DNA from 3 places in the Jeotgalibaca sp. A127 genome. Region 3 is predicted to be linked to each of the others. Evidence: riboswitches for the same ligand, from Rfam matches in the RefSeq annotation. Region 3 holds a riboswitch; each other region holds the start of a gene.
What was found. A riboswitch is a leader RNA that binds a small molecule or an ion and turns the genes downstream of it on or off. The one in region 3 is predicted to bind cobalamin.
Positions count from the first base shown of each region.

Region 1 (6,975 bases), on a different contig from region 3:
ACATCAATTCTACTTTCTAGCCAAAAAGTTAAATCTTTGGTCACCCTGTATGGATTTTTACCATGTGGTGTTGCCAAATCATTGCCACAATCGAACAGATACTGTTGAATTTGCATCAGTTCCGCTCTAAGTTGTGGCTTCGTTTCATCCAGACTGGTAATGATTCCAACGATACTGTTCAATTCATCCACGGTTCCATAGGCAATGACCCGTGCTTCGTCTTTAGCTAATTGGATGCCCCCGACAATGCGCGTGTAACCCTTATCACCGGTCCGAGTGTATATTTGCATGAACATCTGCTCCTTTTAAATAATCTATTAATGCTGGCATGCCCTCGCCGGTTACGGCAGAAACACGAAAAATCTTTTCCACTCCGGCTAGTTGCAGTCGTTTCTCTGCATCCTGTATTTGTTTTTCGTCCTCGCATAAATCAATCTTGGTAACAATCCCGATACATGGTCGCATCATGTTCTGGGCAAAGTTTGGTGAAAAAATCATTTCCTGTTCAATGGCGCTGGAGATCAAGCCGATAATTTCCGATTCGGCTGCCATCATCTGTAAGGCACTATAAAAACGCCGATGCTGCACGAATTCGCCTGGCGTATCAATCATTTGGGGGTAAAACTCCACTGCCTGCGTCTTGTTATATTTCAGCTCTTCGCCTAAAATACTTTGGCAAAGCGTCGTTTTTCCGCTCCCAATCGATCCGATATACATTATCTTTTTCATATAAAGACCCCGTTCGATTTATGTTTTCGTAATTTTAGGTACACTAAATCCCATCATCCTCTCAAGAAATGATGTTGTTTCTATCATTGCTCCTTCAACAGCGGCAATGTCTCCCAAAATAAAAACTGAGCCACTGAAGCGATCAACAAAACCAATTTTTATCGGCCCTTGTTTTTTAGCCATGTCCACGGCAATTACGGCCACTTCGCTTGGCGTAATGGTCATGATACCAATTGCCTGGTAATACTCATTTTGTAATCACAATTTGTCAAAGATACGTTTATCAGGATTGGCAATGATATGCGCAATGGTGACTTGTTTTCCCGGAACGGATTCAAATATTTTTCTTTCCTTTGTTTCCATACTTGCCCCTCATTTCAATATGAAAGCGCAACACACACCCTCATATTATTTCTATTTTTTCTAAAAGTCAAGACAAGAAAAAACCGAGGAGCATCCTCGGTTCAATGGATTTTTCGCATTTGGTGGTGTAACAACGGTGCTAGAATCGGTTCCAGGATCAAGTAGAAACCAGCATTTCCCGCCGCATGCATGAGGTCGAACGAAATCCCCATTAAATAGTAGACCCAAAAATTGGTCATGCCATACATATTGTAAGAAAAAATGGAGATGATGAATCCGAACAGCAGGCCGTTCAAAAAAGAATAGGCAGTAAAAATGAAGCGGGTATTTTTCTTCCCCTTCCCATAAAGGGGTTTGAGAAAGATGCCGGCGAAACCCAGCAAAAGGAAATACGTGATGAGTTGTGGAAAAAGCCAAGGACCCATTCCCAAAACCATATTGGACAGAATAAGGGACGCAGCTGCAACAATCAAGCCGTCCGTAATCGTGAGATTCAATGTTATCAACAGGAGGATGGTCGTCATCGGTTGGACATTCGGGATAAATTGAAAGACAATCCTGCCAACATAACAAAGGGCTGTCAGGATAGCCAATAAAGCTAATCGCTTAACCGAAAATTTTTGGCTCTTTTTTCTTACATCGCTTCTAGTTTCCATTCTACAACGTCTCCCTCTTGGAGTTCCGTTTCATTTGCGCCCACTGGTGCCATTTCGCCATTTATATCAAATAACCAATATTTCCCTGCTTCCGTATCTTGTTCCTGTCCGTCAATGGACGTAATGAAGCCGTCCGTTTCTTCGATGTCATAATTCTCTTTCATAACATCCAGGAGAATAGCGCCCTCTTCGACTTGTATTTCTTGGCTGCCACCCTCAACTTCTTCACCATCAATGGACATGCGCATCGTGACGGTAATCGTCTCTGCCATAACTGATGAGATGGTTGATTCGGAAATTGATTCTTCGGTCGTTTGTGGTGATTGGCAACCCGCCAAAATAAATCCAGATGCTAATAAAAATAAATATTTTTTCATTTTCCTTCACTCCTAATTTTTGTATTATAAAAAATTAGGAACTGAATAACCGTCATTGGTTACCCACCTTCATCTTTGAAGTCCAGTCCCCATCTACTAATTTTTGATAGAGGTCCTTCATTTTGCTAAAAATGAAGCTGTTTTTTGAGTACAAAAAAAGCCTATGCGCCATTACATAGACTGGGACGATACTGTTTTACCTCGAAACAGCAAACGTTGCATTATTAGCAATCCAAGATAAAGATCTGACTCCATATGTCTCCATATGATTACAGTGGCGGGACCGTATTGGGATTTAACCAAACTTCCGTATCTTGGTTGTCTTTGAATGGTACTTCTATCACCTCTGATTGTAGGTGAAAGTTCCGCAAAATGCAAGCGCTTATATAAGTATGATCAGTTTAAGGCTATAGAGGGTATTTTTTTATTTTAAAAAAAGCTTTTCGAGGTTTTTTGCTTATATATATGTAAAGGGGGAATGGCTATGTTGATGAAAAAACGGGAAATGGCGGTTGAGCTTCGGGTATTGCGTGCGCTACAGGGGCGGATGGTGTTTTCGCCGAGGCTGGAGCGACAGCTGCGGAATTCGGAATCGGGCCAGGTTGGTGAGTGCAGCTTTGATGAATTGGGTGCCCGGATTGATGATTGTGCGGTGCGGTTGAATGATTTGGTGTTGGTTGTTGGTGGAAAGTTGTGCCAGATTGATGCTTTATATATTTGTGATGGTGTGGTTTATTTGTTTGAAGTAAAAAATTGGATGGGGGCGTTTGACTTAATGGATGGGGATTTTGTCGGTCTATCAGCCTGTCCGTTGGCGCAGCTAAAGAGATCCCGGATGTTGCTGGAAGAATTGTTGCGGTCGATGCGGGTATCGGTTCGGGTAGAATCACGATTAGTATTTGTGGGAACGGGCGTAAGTTTGTATGGGTTGCGGCGGGATGATCCGGTGTTGTTGCCGCATCAGGTGCAAGGTTATTTAAACGAATTGCGGATACGGTCGGGCGGATTTTTGCGGGATAGTGATGTCCGGTTGGGTCAGCGATTGGCTAATCACCATGTTGTGAATAATCCATATCAGCAGTTGGCTAAGTACTGTGTGGAGGATGTAGCGGGTGGGGTACTTTGTGGGGAGTGTCGGGTTCGGATGGTTGAATACAGTTTTCTACGATTAACTTGCCCAAGATGCAACATATTTGAACATAAACGAAACAGTTTAGAACGGACAATTCTAGAATTAGATACTTTATTTCCACCAGAAAAACAACGCGTCCATCAAATTTATTTGTGGTGCGACAAAATATTTTCAAAAAGAATGATTCATGATTACTTAAAACAGTAAAATCTGCATACATTCATGAATATTATTCCGAGTATGCAGACTATTTGCGAAAGTCTGCATGCTCGGAAAGCTTCGTATCGGGAGCGCGCAGAGAAGGACCCCTTTCTCTGCACACTTGACCTTATACAGCCAACGAGTATTCAGAGTAGGTGGTCCATAATAATTTAATCGAACGGATAAACCAGTCCCCATTCGGCCCGAACCGTATCCATAATAGTCATGACATTTTTTGTTTTGGCGAGAGTGGGGTTAGCACCCTTTTCCAGCACCATATTGGTGAAATTATTGATTTCATGAGTGAAGGCATGGGCGGTATCGGTTGTCTCAATCACTGTTTTGTTTCCTTGTAGGTCCGTAAAAGTAGCTTGGTTAGCGCGGGTGTAGCCCGGTATTTCCAGGTAACCTTTTTGGAACGCAACGACGCCTACATGTGGGAGGTCGGTACCAAAAGATAAGGTAATGGTTGCCAGTTCTTTTTCTTTATTTTTCAAAAGAATGACGGAGGTTTCATCGACTCCGGTTTCGTGTAGGTTGCCGAAAGTCAGGATTTCGTCAGGTTGGCTGGTCATGAACTCGAGTGCGAATGTGAGCGCGTAAGTTCCGATGTCGAAGAGTGCGCCGCCCGCCAGCTCGGGTTTGTAGAAATACATCGGGGAGTCTTCGGGTTTGAAGGCTCCGTATGGCGCGTGGATGTATTTGAGTTTGCCAAGGTCGTGCTCCGCTATCCACTGTTTGAGTTTTGGATAAAGCGGGACATGGAAAATGGTCATGGCTTCGGCCAAATAAAGGTTCTTGTCGGCCGCGAGCTGGATGACTTCGTCGAGTTGGACGCCGCTCGTCACCATGACTTTTTCGGAAAAGACGTGCTTACCGGCATTCAGGCATTGCTTGATCTGCTTGTAATGGTGGCTGTGAGGTGTCGCGATATAGACGGCGTCGATGGTAGCGTCGGCGAGCATTTCTTCATAGCTGCCGTAGCTGACAGGAATCTTATATTGGTCGGCAAATGCGGCTGCTTTTTCTTTGGAACGGGATGCAACGGCGTAAAGCTCGGCCTTGTCAGTTTTGAAAGAACGTGCGAAATCATTGGCGATGTTGCCTGCTCCCAGTATTGCCCATTTCATGGTGTGGCCTCCTAAAGGTATAAGTATAATGATTGCAAAAGATAGTCGACTTCGTATTTGGTTGCCAACTTGAGCAGCTGGCGTTTGATTGGTGCGGGTGCGCCTTTAGCCAAGTTTCGTTCAAATTGTTTGCGCTCGGCTGGAGTCGCTTGGTCCTTGAAGTAGCCCCAAACGTGTTCGGCCGCATTCTCAATGTAGCCGGGGTTCGCGCTTGAATCAGCTAACGTTGTTTCGATTAACTGATAGAATTCGCGCACCGGGTAAGCTGATTTATCTTTTAATAACGTGCGGATAGCTTGATAAGCAGCTGGCGATTTTTCCAGGATGGCATATTTGTATCTACCCCACTCTTTTTCCAAAAATTTGATTTGGGGTGTATCGGTCAAGGCGTTGACACATTTAACGGCGGACAGGTTTTTATCCTTGACTTCCAGCATGATATCGATGGTTTGATCGGGTAATTCGCTGTAGAAATCCAGAAACGTTTCAAGCGCGATGGTTTGGGTATGGGCACCGGGTTGCTTGGTCGGGTCCTGTTGGGAATAATGAATTTTTTGCTTGCCGTCTTCGGGCTGCCAGGTTTTGGCGACTTCTGCGATCCAATAGCTGTCCGGCGCCTCTGTTGGCGGTTGGTTGATCGCGTGATGCAGATTATCGAATACGGCCGGTATTTTCAGTCGGTTAGCCAGAACCAGGACTTCTTCAATATTATAGGAACGTTCGTCATTTTCGATGATGAGGCGGTCTTTGACGGATTGCGGCAGGCGCTGGAAATTGAGAGCGAATCGCTCCATCGCAACTGGCTTATCACCGTATACCCCTCCCACGTGCAGAATGATTTTACTGGTGCGGTCGGTTCCAAGCGCGGTAAGTACTTGGTCGTGGTAAATCAGATCCGCAATGGTGCGGTTAACGACGTCATCACTTGGGGAGTTCAAAACGGTATATTGGCCCGGGTGCATGGAAACGCGTAGGCCATTTTTTTTGATTTTGGCACCGATTCTATGGAAATCCTCTTGATGAATCACGCGCCAGTCGAGTTCATTAACGGGGCTCGAGCCAAATGGAATCAGGTCGGAACTGATCCGGAATAGTTTGATATTATTTTCGTGGTTATAATCAACCATGCGCTCGAGTGAGGCCAGGTTGTGTGCAGTTACCTCGGTCAGTTTTTCCGGGGTGGCGAATTTCATCGTGACGGCGCGGACGTTTGTACCCGGCGTCCCGATATTTAAACAGGCATAGCCAATTGACATAAAGATGGGTGCTCCTTTCGTTAATCGTATTGGATTAAATTTATATTAAATGAGGGATGAAAGCAATTTAAAGGGTTTGGCGAACCCAAAAAACTCGGCAGCGAATTTGCTGCCGAGTCGATCATCGTTACAAGTTTTCCCCGTTCGAGGCAATCACTTCCTTGTACCAATCGAAAGACGCCTTTTTCTTGCGGTCTAGGGTCCCTTCGCCTTGGTTGTCTTTATCGACGTAAATGAATCCATAGCGCTTCTCCATTTCACCGGTGGAAAAACTGACGATGTCGATGCAGCCCCAAGGTGTGTAGCCGATCAGGTCAACGCCATCTTCTTCAACGGCCTGTTTCATTTGCTTGATGTGTTCACGCAAATAATGGATGCGGTAGTCGGCCTGAATGGTGCCATCCGCCTCAACCGTGTCGTATGCACCAAAACCATTTTCCACAATAAACAAAGGCAGGTTGTAGCGTTCGCTCAAGACATTCAGGATATAACGCAAACCAACCGGGTCAATCGGCCAGCCCCAGTCACTTTTTTCAAGATAGGGGTTGTCGGTCAACTTCAAACCATCAATCGCCCCATCCTGTCTGCCCGGGACATCCTCCAAGGCGGTCACGGTATTGGACATGTAATAGCTTAAACCGATGTAGTCCACTGTCCCTTCGCGCAGGATTTGCAACTCCTCTTCCGTATAGTCAATCTGATAGCCTTCCTTTTCCCAGATTTTCAAAACGTAACCGGGGATTTCACCGCGGACATGGATGTCATTGTAGAAGAAACGGCGGTCCATGGCCTTTACGGCTGCCATCATGTCATCTGGATTGGAGGAATACGGATAAACCGGGACATAGGCCATCATGCAACCAATCTGAAAATCGGGATTGATGCGGTGGCCGATTTTGACGGCTTTGGCGCTGGCGATCAGTTCATTCAAGCTCGCTTGGTAGACCACTTCTGCTTTGTTTTCGCCCTCTTCGAAAATGATGGCCGAGTTGTTGAACACATGCAGGGGATGGTAACCATCTGCCTGGTTGTTGATTTCGTTGAACGTCATCCAGTACTTCACCTTGTCGCGGTAGCGTTCGAACACCGTTTCCGCATAATGGGCAAAGAAATCAATCAGCTGCTTGTTGC
Region 1 covers NZ_JBQPRC010000005.1:75,368-82,342, reverse strand. Annotated here, with positions in the region: gene ACTVAI_RS07100 (cob(I)yrinic acid a,c-diamide adenosyltransferase) at 1-290, opposite strand, end outside; gene ACTVAI_RS07095 (EutP/PduV family microcompartment system protein) at 265-729, opposite strand; partial or broken gene ACTVAI_RS07090 (BMC domain-containing protein) at 748-1,092, opposite strand; gene ACTVAI_RS07085 (ECF transporter S component) at 1,194-1,748, opposite strand; gene ACTVAI_RS07080 (DUF4430 domain-containing protein) at 1,727-2,125, opposite strand; adenosylcobalamin (AdoCbl) riboswitch at 2,307-2,461, opposite strand; gene ACTVAI_RS07075 (nuclease-related domain-containing protein) at 2,610-3,464, shown strand; gene ACTVAI_RS07070 (Gfo/Idh/MocA family protein) at 3,629-4,588, opposite strand; gene uvsE (UV DNA damage repair endonuclease UvsE) at 4,600-5,844, opposite strand; gene ACTVAI_RS07060 (6-phospho-beta-glucosidase) at 5,972-6,975, opposite strand, start outside.
Region 1: linked by a shared signal. The riboswitch ahead of ACTVAI_RS07080 (DUF4430 domain-containing protein) and the one ahead of ACTVAI_RS08260 (DUF4430 domain-containing protein) in region 3 are both predicted to bind cobalamin.

Region 2 (6,975 bases), on a different contig from region 3:
ATCCTGAGCTTCAACAGTACGTTTCAAGTGCGACTGGCCAACTTTTAACAGCGACAGTTTTAACAAGTGTAACGACTTCCTTTTTTGTAAAAAGTTTATATAAAAATGCCTACGTGAAGTAGAGTCATTACTGATGATATATAAAACCGTTCATAATCCAATGAACGGTTTTATATATGGATTTGTTTGTTTCAAAGGAGTCCCATTATTTAAATGCTACAATATAGAAAACAGGTTTAAAAAGGGGGAAACACATATGCTGGATGCTTTAAAATTAGTATATGAAGAAAAGCGTATTTGGGTAACCTTAGGCGGTAATGTCCTGATAGCGTTCATGCTGGCACTAGTCATCATAGCGCTGGATACACGGTTGATCCCGACAGTTGAACTAATATCTCCTGTTTTCTTGACGAGTGTCAACTTGGCAAAGGATATTCTTTCGCTCTTGGCAGGGTCACTCTTTTCAGTTGCCACATTCACTTTTGGGACAATGTTGGCAGTGATATCGTTTTATTCATCCAATTTCAGTCCGAGAACAGTGGAGAATTTTTTGCTGCATAAGGCACCTATGCAAGCGCTAGGGGTGTTCCTGGGTGGGTTTATTTACTGTTTGTCTTCCTTATTCTTTATGCGTAATTCAGAACATGAGTATTTGGTGTTATCAGCCACGGTAGCCTTGATTTATGCGCTTTTCAGCGTTCTATTTTTTGTGCGTTTTGTCTATTCAGTCGCTATGTTCGTTCGCATGGAACAGCTAGTGGATCGCTTGTATCACGAAGCAGATGAATCGTTTGACAAGGCAGTGGCATTTTTTTCTGAAAAACCAACAGTTCAACATCTACCGGAATTCGACCGTCTTCATGTTTACACGATTCAAGCTACTCAAGATGGTTATGTGGAATACATCAACTTCGATCGGATGGTCACGCTAGCCCAGGAATGGGAAGGTAGCTTGGTTTTATACGTTAGAATAGGTGATTTCGTAGCACGCAATAAACCTTTAGGGATTTTATATACGAATAAGAAAATAGACGCGATTGAGAAAATCGCAGAGCCTTTCAATCGCGCTCTTGTATTTGAAATAGCCCCATCTACGATGTATGATCCTATATTTGCCCGGACTAAGCTGGTGGAAGTTGCACTGCGAGCAGTATCTCCGGGTATAAACGATCCTAACAGCGCCATTCATATACTGCAGTATAAAGCATTATTGGACGGGAAGATGGCTGCATTGCCAGGAAGGTTCGTACTTTTGGGTGAGCACGAAGATAATGAAGACTATACCGGTGTTGTCTTTTATGACTTCAATAATTTTGCCAAGGATCTTTATGAAAGTTATTGGCAATTGATTCATTACATGAAGCAGGATATCTCGGGAGCCAGCGCTTTATTTGATTCGTTATTAACGGTGGCGTATGCGGCTCACCCAGAAAAATTATCGTTTATTAAATCCTATAGCACCCACGTTTACCAATTAACGACCCCGAATTTCCCGGAAGAAATGGATCAGCGTAGACTAACCGAACGCTATGAAGAGATAATGGCAATGAAGGAATAATGCGCACTTTTGTCTAGCCTAGTTGTGGGCTCTATGGTATTATTCAATATGTAGTATGTTAGAACTACAAAACAAATAAATAGCACAAAATATAGTACCGCAATTTTTGGTGGCATCAGCTGATGCCATAATAGGGAATCCAGTTAAAAACTGGAGCTGCCCCCGCAACTGTTAATGTGGACGAAATAGCAAACCACTGTATCTTCTTTTGAATAAGAAATATGGGAAGGGCTAAAGTAGGATGAAACATGAGCCAGGAGACCTGCCAATGATTGTTGTTTCTATTTTTCGGGGATGAAAAAGATGAAACGGTGGGCTCTCTCAATAGGGGTTTCTATCGTTTTTTACCGTTCATTCTAAATGGGCGGTTTTTTTGTACCCAAAAAACAAAAAAGGAGAGAGCGACATGTCAAAAAAAATAACCATATACAGTAAGGTCGGGTGTGGCCAATGTATGTTCACCAAGAAATATTTAGATAAACGCAACGTATCCTATTTCGAAAAAAATATATCTGAAAATCCTGTATGGGTGGAAGAGGTAAAAGCGCTTGGCTTCCAAAGCCTCCCTGTTATTCAAATAGAAGGTGAGCCGCCTTTTAATGGTTTCCAACCGCAACTACTGGATGCCTTGGTAAATTAAGATGGCAAAAATAGCTTATTTCACCGTTACGGGTCAAACTCGGCGATTCGTCGAAAAAATTCCAAATTTCAATGGGCTTGAGATAACCGTAACGAATCCGTTTGTTGAAATGGATGAACCGTTTATTTTAATTGTTCCCACATACGTTTCTGAAGTCACTGAACCAGTAAAAGATTTTTTGGAAACGGGACAAAATAAACGCTTGTGTATAGGTACTTTCGGTGGTGGAAACCGGAATTTCGGATCCTTGTTTTGCTTCACTGTCCATGAGATTGAAGCGGAATACGGCATTCCCGTGTTACATGAATTTGAATTTCAGGGTAACGATTTAGACATTCAGAAATTGGAAAGAGAGTTGGATGAGTTGGGTAAACAAACGAAACGTGTTAGTTATTTTAATTTAAATAATGAAGTAAATATCCCGGTTGATGGGATGATTCCATTACAGAAAGACAAAGAGGCCGCACGCGTTTATTTCCTGGAAGAAATAAATATGAATACGGTATTTTTTCACACTTTAGAAGAAAAGCTCGCCTATTTGGTTCGTGAAGACTATATAGACGAGACAATCCTGAACAAGTATGAAATGTCCTACATAAAAGAGCTTTTTCAAAAACTGTATGCCCATAAATTCCGTTTCAAGAGCTTCATGGGAGCCTATAAGTTCTATACCCAATATGCCCTGAAAACGAATGATGGTACTAAATACTTGGAACGATATGAAGACCGTATTGCATTTAATGCTTTATTCTTGGCCAACGGTGATGAGAGGTTGGCTTGGGGTTTAGCAGAAGAAATGATCACGCAACGTTACCAACCCGCAACACCGACGTTCTTGAATGCGGGGAAAAAACGTCGTGGAGAACTAGTATCATGTTTTTTGGTTGATTTGGATGATTCGATGCTTTCGATTGGTCGCGGCATAAACTCAGCATTGCAGCTATCCAGAAAAGGTGGCGGTGTGGGCGTCAATTTATCAAATTTACGTGAAGCAGGGGCACCGATCAAAAAAATAGAAAATGCCTCCTCTGGTGTTGTCCCAGTGATGAAATTATTGGAAGACAGCTTCAGCTATAGTAATCAGCTCGGGCAAAGGAATGGGGCTGGGGCCGTTTATTTGAATGTTTTCCACCCCGATATCTATGCCTTCTTATCTACCAAAAAAGAAAACGCAGACGAAAAAATTCGGGTAAAAACATTGTCACTAGGCTTAGTGGTTCCTGATAAATATTATGAATTATTAAAAACAAATCGTCCCATGTATTTATTCAGTCCTTATGATGTGGAGAGAGAATATGGTGTGCCGTTTTCTTATATCAACATAACTGAAAAATACGATGAAATGATTGCTAATGATGAAATCCGTAAGTACAAAATTAATGCACGGGATTTGGAACAAGAAATTTCCCGTCTCCAACAGGAATCGGGCTATCCATATATTATCAATATTGATACTGTCAACAAGGCAAATCCCGTTGATGGAAAAATAATAATGAGTAACTTGTGCAGTGAAATTTTCCAACCGCAAGAACCCTCAATCTTAAATGATGACTTATCCTATCAAATCACAGGGACGGATATCAGCTGTAATCTGGGTTCGACAAATATCCCGAATATCCTTGAATCACCGGATTTTGGCAAATCTATCGAAGTAGCCGTACGTGCGTTAACAACTGTTACTGAGCAAACGGATATCAATGAAGTACCCACAATTAAAAAAGGAAATGCGCTATATCACACTATCGGCTTAGGCGCGATGGGATTGCATACTGCATTTGCACTCAACCAAATGACATATGGTTCACCGGAGTCCCTTGAGTTTACAGATGCCTATTTCCGAGCATTGAATTATTATTCATTGGTAGCAAGTAACAAAATAGCCATGGAAAAAAAGAGGGCTTTTCATAATTTTGAAAAATCAAAATATGCAGATGGTAGCTATTTTGAGCCTTATTTGAAAGGAGAATTCCAGTTTCTATCAGATAAGGTGGCGGCTATCTTCAAAAATGTCGCAATTCCAACTGTTTCGGATTGGGAAAAGCTGAAAGAAAATGTCCAGAAATATGGCCTTTACCATCGTAATCGCCTGGCAATCGCACCGAATGGATCTATCTCATATATCAATGAAACAAGTGCTTCTTTACATCCTATTACGCAACGAATCGAGCATCGTCAAGAAAAAACAGTGGGTGCCATTTTCTATCCAGCTCCTTATTTATCCAATGAAAAGATGCCTTATTACACATCAGCTTTTGACATGGATCAACGTAAAATAATTGATGTATATGCCGCTGCACAGCCACATATTGATCAAGGTATGAGTTTAACATTATTCATGCGCTCGCAAATTCCGGAAGGCTTATACGAATGGAAAGTTGGTAAAACGACTGCCATGACCACCCGAGACTTAAATCGCCTTCGCAATTATGCGTTTAGCAAGGGAATTAAATCGTTATACTACGTTCGAACATATACGGATGATGGAGATATTATTGGTGCAAATTCTTGTGAAAGCTGCATGGTATAGGGGGAATAGGCATGAATTATTTAGCAATTGACTGGAATAAACTAGAAGACGAACTGGATAAACATACATGGGAAAAACTGACTTCCCAGTTTTGGCTGGATACCCGCATTCCGGTCTCAAATGATTTGGATGATTGGAGAAGTTTGACGGAAGAAGAGCGCGAAGTTGTCAATAAAGCCTTTGGCGGTCTAACGTTACTGGATACCTTGCAATCGGAAGAAGGAGCTAATGTCATGCGGGAAGATGTCCGAACCCAGCATGAGGAAGCTGTCTTGAATAATATCTTGTTTATGGAGTCCGTCCATGCGAAAAGTTACAGTACAATTTTTATCTCTTTGAATAATAACCGCAAAATCGAAGAAATTTTCGAATGGACCAATTCAAATCAGACTCTGCAATACAAAGCGAAGCGTATTAATGAGATTTACCAAACAGGTTCAGCCTTGCAGAAAAAAATTGCGAGTGTGTTTTTGGAATCATTCTTGTTTTACAGTGGTTTTTATACACCGTTGTGGTACCTGGGAAATAACCTACTTCCAAACGTAGCGGAAATAATCAAGCTGATTATCCGCGATGAATCTGTTCATGGCACTTATCTTGGTTACAAATTCCAACTGGGATACAACCAGTTAAATGAAAGTGAACAAGCTGAAATTCGTGATTGGATGTATGAACTGCTTTACGATTTAATGGAAAATGAATTGGCTTATACGCAGGAAGTTTATGATCAAATCGGTTGGACGAACGAGGTGAAGACATTCGTTAAGTATAATGCGAACAAAGCGTTACAAAACCTGGGATTTGAACCATTTTTCACGGATGCAAATGCAGAAGATGTCAATCCGATTGTCATGAATGGCCTCTCGACTGATACGGCGAACCATGATTTTTTCTCGCAAGTCGGATCTGGTTATTTGATGGGGAATGTTGAAGCCATGGAAGATGATGATTATGATTTTTAGGTAAGAATAAAAACGCCATAGCGGAGGTTAAGTCCCGCTATGGCGTTTTTCACTTGGTCTCCAACTCATGAGCATCCACCATCTCAATTCCCGCCATGGTTCCCGTTCCCTGATAATGAAAACCATCCGTTTTGTCCCAAAGCTCCATCTCAATGGTTCCTGAGACACCTTCTTTAATGCTTTTATCCATTCCCGTTAAAACAGGGGCTAACAAAACGCCTTGATGTTCAGTTTTTCCGTAAATCTTTACTTTCGCTTGATTGTTTTCCATTGTTACCAACACCTCTTTAGATGAAGGTAAAGATAGTTTGATTTTACTATTATTGTAGGTGGCAAAACGGTATTCTTTACCATTTACCTGGATATTTGAAATGAAACCCAACAAGTCCCGGAAATAGAAAGGAACATGTGCCATAGAAAAGAAAAGACTGGTTTCATCTTCATCAAAATGATTGCTTTGTAGCCAAACGTAATTTTTAGGGAATTTCGTTCCCCAGTCTTTTTCGATGTAACCTTTACCACCCGTAAAATCCACCGATTTACCATTAATAAGGAGGGAACCTTCCAAGACGTGATTCATACTTGTGATACCGTGGTAGCATTCCATCTTTGGAACATAAGCATAAGGCCCCATAATACTAGGCTGCGAAATGGATGAATGAATCGGGCTGAAAGGTCCGATTTTCAAATTTCCTTCTATATGGTCTGACTCCGTTTCAAGATGCACTGAAAGTAAACTCTCGGAGAAAAAATTATCTTCAATTTTAACGGCGAAAGGATCGTCATTCCAAATAAAAGAAGCCGTAGGGAAGCGAACGTAACCTGTAGCAGTACTCTCTACACCTTCCTGGACTAAAATGTATTGCACGAAACAATGGGGGTCTTTTTCATTCAAACTAATACCAGGGATGAAACTAATGGCCGTTTTGCCATCTGTACTAACTTGTTTATAATACCAACCCTCAAAGTAATTCTTTTTTCTACGCTTTCCTTGAAAGAGATTTGGATTTGTCCACGCTTTTCCCACAATAATCACTCTCCTACCAACGTTATTTACTTAACTATGCCTGAGCACTATAATGATGTCAAACGGTTGCTATTTGTATGGATTGGAAATTTGGTTCTATGATATAATCACGTCAAGAGTATCTTAAATTTGAATGGAGGCAAACGATATGCCATTTGTACGGATCCAACTAAAAGAAGGACGCACGCCTGAGCAAAAAGCAGAACTTGCAAAAGCAATCATTGAAAAAATGGATGAATTAAATTTTGCAGTACCTGAATC
Region 2 covers NZ_JBQPRC010000003.1:189,612-196,586, reverse strand. Annotated here, with positions in the region: gene ACTVAI_RS04935 (2-keto-3-deoxygluconate permease) at 1-122, shown strand, start outside; gene ACTVAI_RS04930 (DUF2254 domain-containing protein) at 257-1,558, shown strand; cobalamin riboswitch at 1,649-1,842, shown strand; gene ACTVAI_RS04925 (glutaredoxin domain-containing protein) at 1,965-2,198, shown strand; gene nrdE (class 1b ribonucleoside-diphosphate reductase subunit alpha) at 2,200-4,725, shown strand; gene nrdF (class 1b ribonucleoside-diphosphate reductase subunit beta) at 4,737-5,687, shown strand; gene ACTVAI_RS04910 (tocopherol cyclase family protein) at 5,737-6,714, opposite strand; gene ACTVAI_RS04905 (tautomerase family protein) at 6,863-6,975, shown strand, end outside.
Region 2: linked by a shared signal. The riboswitch ahead of ACTVAI_RS04925 (glutaredoxin domain-containing protein) and the one ahead of ACTVAI_RS08260 (DUF4430 domain-containing protein) in region 3 are both predicted to bind cobalamin.

Region 3 (6,975 bases):
CTATTAGACTATATAATTGTTGGAACAAATTCCCTAAAATTAAAGGAATCGTAAATTTAATCAGGAGTGTCAACGGTTTCCCCACGGTCATATCTGTCATTTTTCAGTCTCCATCTGCGGTCTAATTTTTAGTATGCGGATTCATTTTACTACATTTTAGGAATAATAAAAGATGGTTATTTCCGAACATTTTTTATATAATATTCAGTGCCGATAAAGAGGAGGAAAAAAATTGAAAAAAAACTTAACTGTGCGGCTCCTATATACGATACTTGGGATCATTTTAATAGGATTTGCTGTCGCTTTTGTACGCATTGCCTCTCTTGGAACAGATCCTTTTACAACCTTAAATCTTGGAATTACTGAATTTACAGGACTTCGCTATGGCATAACAAGTATTCTCACTACCACAATTGCCACTATTTTTATTCTATTTGTAGATAAATGCTTAATCGGCCTGGGTACCATCTTGAACATTTTGTTAGTGGGAAATATTTCCGATATTATCGTTAATTTTGGTCTCGGAACATTTGGACAAGCCGAAGCATTATGGCTGAGGATTGTCATTGCTATTCTGGGTGTTTTATTCTTGGCAATCGGAGCGGCAATGAATATTGTTGCTAATCTGGGAGTTTCTCCGTATGATGCGTTACCATTAGTTGCAGAGACACTTGGAAAAGGCAAAATTCGTTTCCAATATGCTCGGATTGTGTTGGACTTTTCATCCGTTGGCCTCGGATATGTGCTGGGTGCAACAGTTGGAGCGATGACACTTGTAAGTGCGTTCTTAATGGGACCTCTATTGCAATTTTTCCGGATTAAATTTTTCAAGCTATTACAAAAATTCGAAGCAAATTAAAAATGAAGCGAACAAGAGAAAATAATCTTGTTCGCTTCATTTTTTAAGTTATGTCTACCGCCAAGGTTGAGAGCATCCACTCCACCCCAAATTTGTCGGTTGTTTGGCCATAGAGGGGACTCCAGAAAGTTTCCTGCAGTTCCATATTCACTTTTCCACCTTGTTTTAACTTATCAAACACATCGCGTGTTTCTTCTATATTGTCAAAGACGAGTGTCACGGTGATATTGTTACCCACAACATACGGCATCCCCGGAAAATTGTCGGAAAGCATGAGATAGGATCCGTTTGGTAATTGGAGAGTAGCATTCATTATCCGGTCTTGGATAGATTCCGGCACGGGATCTCTTTCAGGATCTTCTGGCATATCGCTGAACTTTGTGAGGTCTAGAATATCTGCACTTAAGATATCCGCGTAGTAGTTGATTGCTTCTTCTGCTCTTCCTTCGAATACTAGGTAAGGATATGAATCGATTAACATATTATAACCCTCTTTTCGAATAAGATACTTGCACGTTCATCTTAGTTTGTTTTACACTAGCCGTCAAAGAATAACTATTCGTTAACTTTCATTTTTTTGTTGTAAAACTCATTCAATAAGCATATAATTACCCAGTACTACCATTAGTTTGAATTTTTCAGTTCTTATTCCTTTATTTTATAGTAAGATAGGGATTGACTGAACATTTAGGGAGAGATTTAAGTGGAGAGAGTAGTAGGAACTGTCGTTAGAGGTCTTCGTGGTCCAATCATCAACAAAGGTGATGACTTAGAACAAATCGTTGTCGACACTGTACTGAACGCAGCAAAGGTTGAAGGGTTTACCATCGGTGACCGTGACATCATTTCTGTAACAGAATCAATCGTTGCTCGGGCACAAGGAAATTATGCATCTATCGATGACATTGCAACAGATGTTGCCAAAAAATTCGGGGATGATACAATCGGTGTTATTTTCCCAATTTTAAGTCGTAATCGTTTTGCTGTATGTTTACGTGGAATTGCAAAAGGTGCGAAAAAAATCGTATTGATGCTTAGCTACCCTGCTGATGAGGTTGGTAATCATTTAGTAGATTTAGAATCACTGGATGAAAAAGGCGTGAACCCTTGGACAGATACATTGTCTGAAGCTGAGTTCCGTGAACACTTTGGATATAAAAAACATACCTTTACTGGAATCGACTATATTGATTACTATAAATCAATTGTAGAAGAATATGGTATTGAGTGTGAAGTTATTTTCTCAAATAACGCAAAATCCATTCTAGACTATACAAAGAGCGTTTTGAATTGCGATATTCACTCACGTTTCAGAACAAAAAAACAATTGAAAGATAACGGTGCTGAAAAAGTTTACAGCTTGGATAACATTTTGGCTGAACCTGTTAACGGCAGTGGCTTTAATGAGTCCTATGGTTTGCTTGGCGCTAACAAAGCAACTGAAGGAACAGTTAAATTGTTCCCTCGCAATGCACAACCAATCGTTGATAACATCCAAAGCCGCATTAAAGAAGCAACAGGCAAAACGGTTGAGGTTATGGTATATGGTGATGGCGCGTTCAAAGATCCTGTCGGGAAAATTTGGGAACTTGCTGATCCAGTTGTATCTCCAGCTTACACACCTGGTCTTGACGGAGTTCCTAGCGAAATCAAATTGAAATACTTGGCTGACAACAACTTCGCTGAATTACAAGGTGAAGAATTACGTCTAGCAATTTCTGAGTTCATCAAGAACAAAGAAACTGACTTGGTTGGCGCAATGGAATCTCAAGGAACAACTCCTCGTCAATTGACTGACTTAATTGGCTCCCTGTCCGATTTAACTTCAGGTAGTGGAGATAAAGGAACACCTTTCATCTTCATCCAAGGTTACTTCGATAATTATACTAAATAAGAAAATCCGCATAACCTGTATTGGTTGTGCGGATTTTTTGACATCTTTTGTGGAAAATTATTTTTTAATATACTTTTCAAATAATGGTCGCAAGATAGGTTCCAGGATGATATAAAAACCTGCATTCCCAACTGCATGAGCAAAGTCAAACGGCAAACCCAAAGTATAATAGGCCCAAAAATTAGTCATGCCATAGGTTTTATATGACACCAACGATATCACGAACCCATAGAAAAAACCTGAAAATAAGGCAAACAAAACAAAAAGCCACTTTGTTTTGTTTCCATGAATAGGCCGTAGTACGATTCCTGTAAAAAGGATAATCACTGCATAGCTAAACAGTTGGGCAAACGTCCAAGGACCCATCCCCAGTATCATATTTGATAAAAAGAGGGATAGACCAGCCACAATCAACCCGTCCCCCAGGCCTAGATACAAGGTCAGTATTAACAAAATAGCGGTCATGGGTTGAACATTGGGTAAAAATTGAAAGACAACGCGTCCGACATAATTCAATGCAACCAAAATTGCCAGCAATGCAATATGTTTTGCATCATAACGCTTCATTGACATGGTTACTCAAGTCCTGCTAAATCGAAATCCACGACGTCTCCATCTGACAATTCTAATTCATGAGCGCCTACTGGTGCCATTTCCCCATTCAAATCAAATAACCAGTATTTACCTGCTTCTGCATCTTGCTCGTAACCATCGATTGTTGTGATGAAGTTATCTTCATCAACGACTTCGAATTCTTCTTTCATAACATCCAACAAGAATTCTCCAGGCTCTACCTCAGCTGTCACTGAACCTGCTTCAATCAATTCCCCTTCAACAGATACATTAATCGTGACCTCAGACAAATCTGCGCTTTCCACCGTTGAATCGACTGCTTCAGTTTTTGTTCCACAAGCTGTCAAAGTTGCCCCTGCAAAAAGCAATAAAAACCATTTTTTCATTCTTTACACTCCTTTTGTTTTTTACACAGGCAACAAAAAAGCCTATGCGCCCTGCCACATAGACCAAAAAAACAATACCGTTTTACCTCGAAACCGTATGCGTGCGTATAAGCATCCAGGGATAAAGATCTGACTTGAACAGCGATGATGTTCTCACAGTGGCGGGACCGTGTTGGATTTTCACCAACTTCCATATCCGAGGAGTCTTTGTATTGGGTTTTATCTTTCATCATTGTATCCAAGACTTCATTTTTTAGCAAGTCTGCAAATTAGCGAGTCGTCTTTTCCTGAACAGCTTTCTCGAAAGCCTCTTTTGTATTCTCAACTTGTATTGGAGCGTACTCTGGCCATGCATCGTCCAGCTTAGCCCCTTCATCGCAACTTACGATAAGAAATTCAGCGGAACGTTTGAAAACCCCTTCGAGTTGCGGGATATAATTCAGAAAATCCGTGACATCTCTCAACGAAATTGCCGCGCTCCCTTTTTTCTTAAACGTTTTTGCAACTAAATATTTATTTCCCATAACTCCTCCTGAATCAGTAATTTTCTACAAGTCGTGCTATCTGTTCCTCCAGTTCTGCCATTATGACGAAACGGGCTTTGCGAATCATTTCCTTGCCATCTACAAATAGTAACAACGCTGGTACAGTAAACACACTAAACGCCCCTGCTATGGCTGGAATCTTGTCAGCATCCACTTTTATCATTTTAACTTCAGGGAAAGCAGTTAACATTTCCCTAACCTGTGGTAAAACAGCATGGCATACGCCGCAGTCTATCCGAGAAACATAAACAAAAGCAAATTGATGTTCCGCTATAAAGGTATGAACATCCTCTATGCGTTGCGCTTCTACATATGGAATCAATGCCATTCCCTCCTTTAATTTTTCCTTTTTTAATATTATAACATGATATACTAAACCTATAAAAAAAGGAGTTTCTCTATGTCACGAAATAATAAATGGTTACATTGGGGATTTGTCGTAGCCTGGATGGGGCTCATTTTTTCCTTTTCGGCCCAAAAAGGCTCTGATTCCGGTTCTTTGAGTGGTTCAATCGTCAGCACCATTCTTTCGCTCTGGCATTCCCTCTTCCCCTCTATCACCCTAGACCAAGACACAATACATTTCCTCATTCGCAAAGGTGCCCACTTCACCGTTTATCTTATACTGGGGTTACTGGTCGTGAATGCACTCTCTAAAAGTGGCGTAAAAAGTAAAAAACGTTACGCGTTGGCTCTTTCCATTTGTTTCTTGTACGCAATTAGCGACGAAATCCATCAAGCTTTTGTACCAAATCGTGGTCCTAGCTTTTGGGATGTGCTGTTGGATACGAGCGGATCTACTTTTGGTCTGTTAGGATATGGGACGGCGAAAAATATGAAAAAAAAATAAAACAGCTTTCCTGAGGGAGAGCTGTTTCTGTTTGTTATTTTGCAGGCAGCACGCGTTCGAAAGGATCGCGACTGATGCCTTTTTCCAGAACTTCACGTGCGTATTCTTTTGCCGAGAATAAGCTGTGGTCGCGATAGTTTCCACATTCCTTAGCAGTTACAGCTGGAATCACTTCTGTTTCCAAAACTTTTTCCAATGTTTTTTCTAAAGCTTCCGCAATTTCATCCGCAGTTGATTCATTCCATTTAATGCAATAGAATCCTGTCCGACATCCCATTGGCGAGATATCGATAATACCCGGTAAATAATCACGCATATAGGTTGCCAATAAATGTTCCAAGGTGTGAACTGCACCTGTTGGAAAAGCATCTTTATTTGGTTGTAGGAAACGCAAATCAATTTTTTGAATGGTTGCTTCTCCATTTGTTTCTGTACCAGCCACTCGTACATAGGGCGCCTTCACAATATTATGATCCAGTTCAAAACTTTCTACTTTAGCCACTTAAATTCCTCCTTTTTCCTTCTTTCCCATCCTACAAGAAAATCACTGAGAATGAAAGAGACCCGATTTGACATTTTATCTAATAAGCGTGAAAATCTAGATTAGAATATCTGACAAGGAGAAACACATGTCCTACAAAACTTTACTATTTGATATAGATGATACTTTACTCGATTTCAAGGCTGCAGAACACCACGCCATTTCAAGTCTGATGATAGAATTGGCGATTGAACCAAGTGAAATAAATGTTCAAAATTATTCCCGAATTAATCAAGATTATTGGAGCCAATTCGAGAAAGGGTTACTCGCTAAGGATGTTTTAATCGCAAAGCGGTTTGAAACTTTCTTTTCCCTTCACCAACTGAGTGTAAATGGTAAAGAGATGGACAAGAAATTTCGCGGCAATTTAGAAAAAGGACACTTCTTGATTGAGGGCAGTCTTTCATTGCTGGAAAACTTGAAGTCAGAATTTGATCTTTATGCCGTGACGAATGGGGTAGCGCGCACGCAACATCGTCGCATCAACGATTCAGGCTTGATTAACTATTTCCGCGATATTTTTGTTTCCGAAGAAACAGGTTTTCAAAAACCAACAAAAGAATATTTTGACTATGTTTTTGAGCGAATTCCCGAATGCGATGTTAATAAAACTCTGATTATTGGTGACTCACTGACTTCTGATATTCTAGGAGGAATGAATGCTGGAATCGATACTTGTTGGTTCAACCCAACAAAACAAAAAAATCCTTATTCTCACATTCAACCAACTTATGAAATTACAGCTTTGGACGAACTAACTGCTATATTGAAAATATGAAGTAAAGGGATGATATAGATGAAATACTACATCAAGCAACAAGTGTTTTCATGGCGTGACCGCTTCACGGTAAAAGATGAAAAAGGCAAAGATGTTTATTTTGTGGAAGGCGAGTTATTTTCCTGGGGTAAAAAAATTGACGTAGCGGATGCTTCTGGCAATGTCGTCCTCCATATCAAACAAAACTTGTGGAATTGGCTCCCAAATTATACCCTTTTCATGCATGGCCATGAAGTGGCCACTGTCAAGAAAGAATTGTCTTTCCTCAAACCGCGTTACAGCATTTTTGGGCCTGATTGGGAAGTAGAAGGAAACATCTGGGAACATGATTACCAAATTTGGGAAAACGATGCGTTGGTCGCAACTATAACCAAGGAATGGTTCACTTGGGGTGACTCTTATGAATTGGATATTGAAGATGACAGCAATATGCTCCTGGCTTTAGGCATCATCATCACGATTGATTGCGTGATAGCCGCGCAACAAGCAGCAAGCTCCAGTTAATATTAAGTTTGAAATTTAAATCAACCTACCTCGATGTGTTATTAA
Region 3 covers NZ_JBQPRC010000007.1:44,834-51,808, forward strand. Annotated here, with positions in the region: gene ACTVAI_RS08235 (MATE family efflux transporter) at 1-100, opposite strand, end outside; gene ACTVAI_RS08240 (YczE/YyaS/YitT family protein) at 233-859, shown strand; gene ACTVAI_RS08245 (VOC family protein) at 903-1,340, opposite strand; gene ACTVAI_RS08250 (coenzyme F420-0:L-glutamate ligase) at 1,563-2,753, shown strand; gene ACTVAI_RS08255 (ECF transporter S component) at 2,811-3,320, opposite strand; gene ACTVAI_RS08260 (DUF4430 domain-containing protein) at 3,329-3,712, opposite strand; adenosylcobalamin (AdoCbl) riboswitch at 3,781-3,931, opposite strand; gene ACTVAI_RS08265 (DUF6718 family protein) at 3,982-4,236, opposite strand; gene ACTVAI_RS08270 (thioredoxin family protein) at 4,250-4,585, opposite strand; gene ACTVAI_RS08275 (VanZ family protein) at 4,658-5,107, shown strand; gene ACTVAI_RS08280 (S-ribosylhomocysteine lyase) at 5,142-5,609, opposite strand; gene ACTVAI_RS08285 (YjjG family noncanonical pyrimidine nucleotidase) at 5,737-6,426, shown strand; gene ACTVAI_RS08290 (LURP-one-related/scramblase family protein) at 6,445-6,930, shown strand.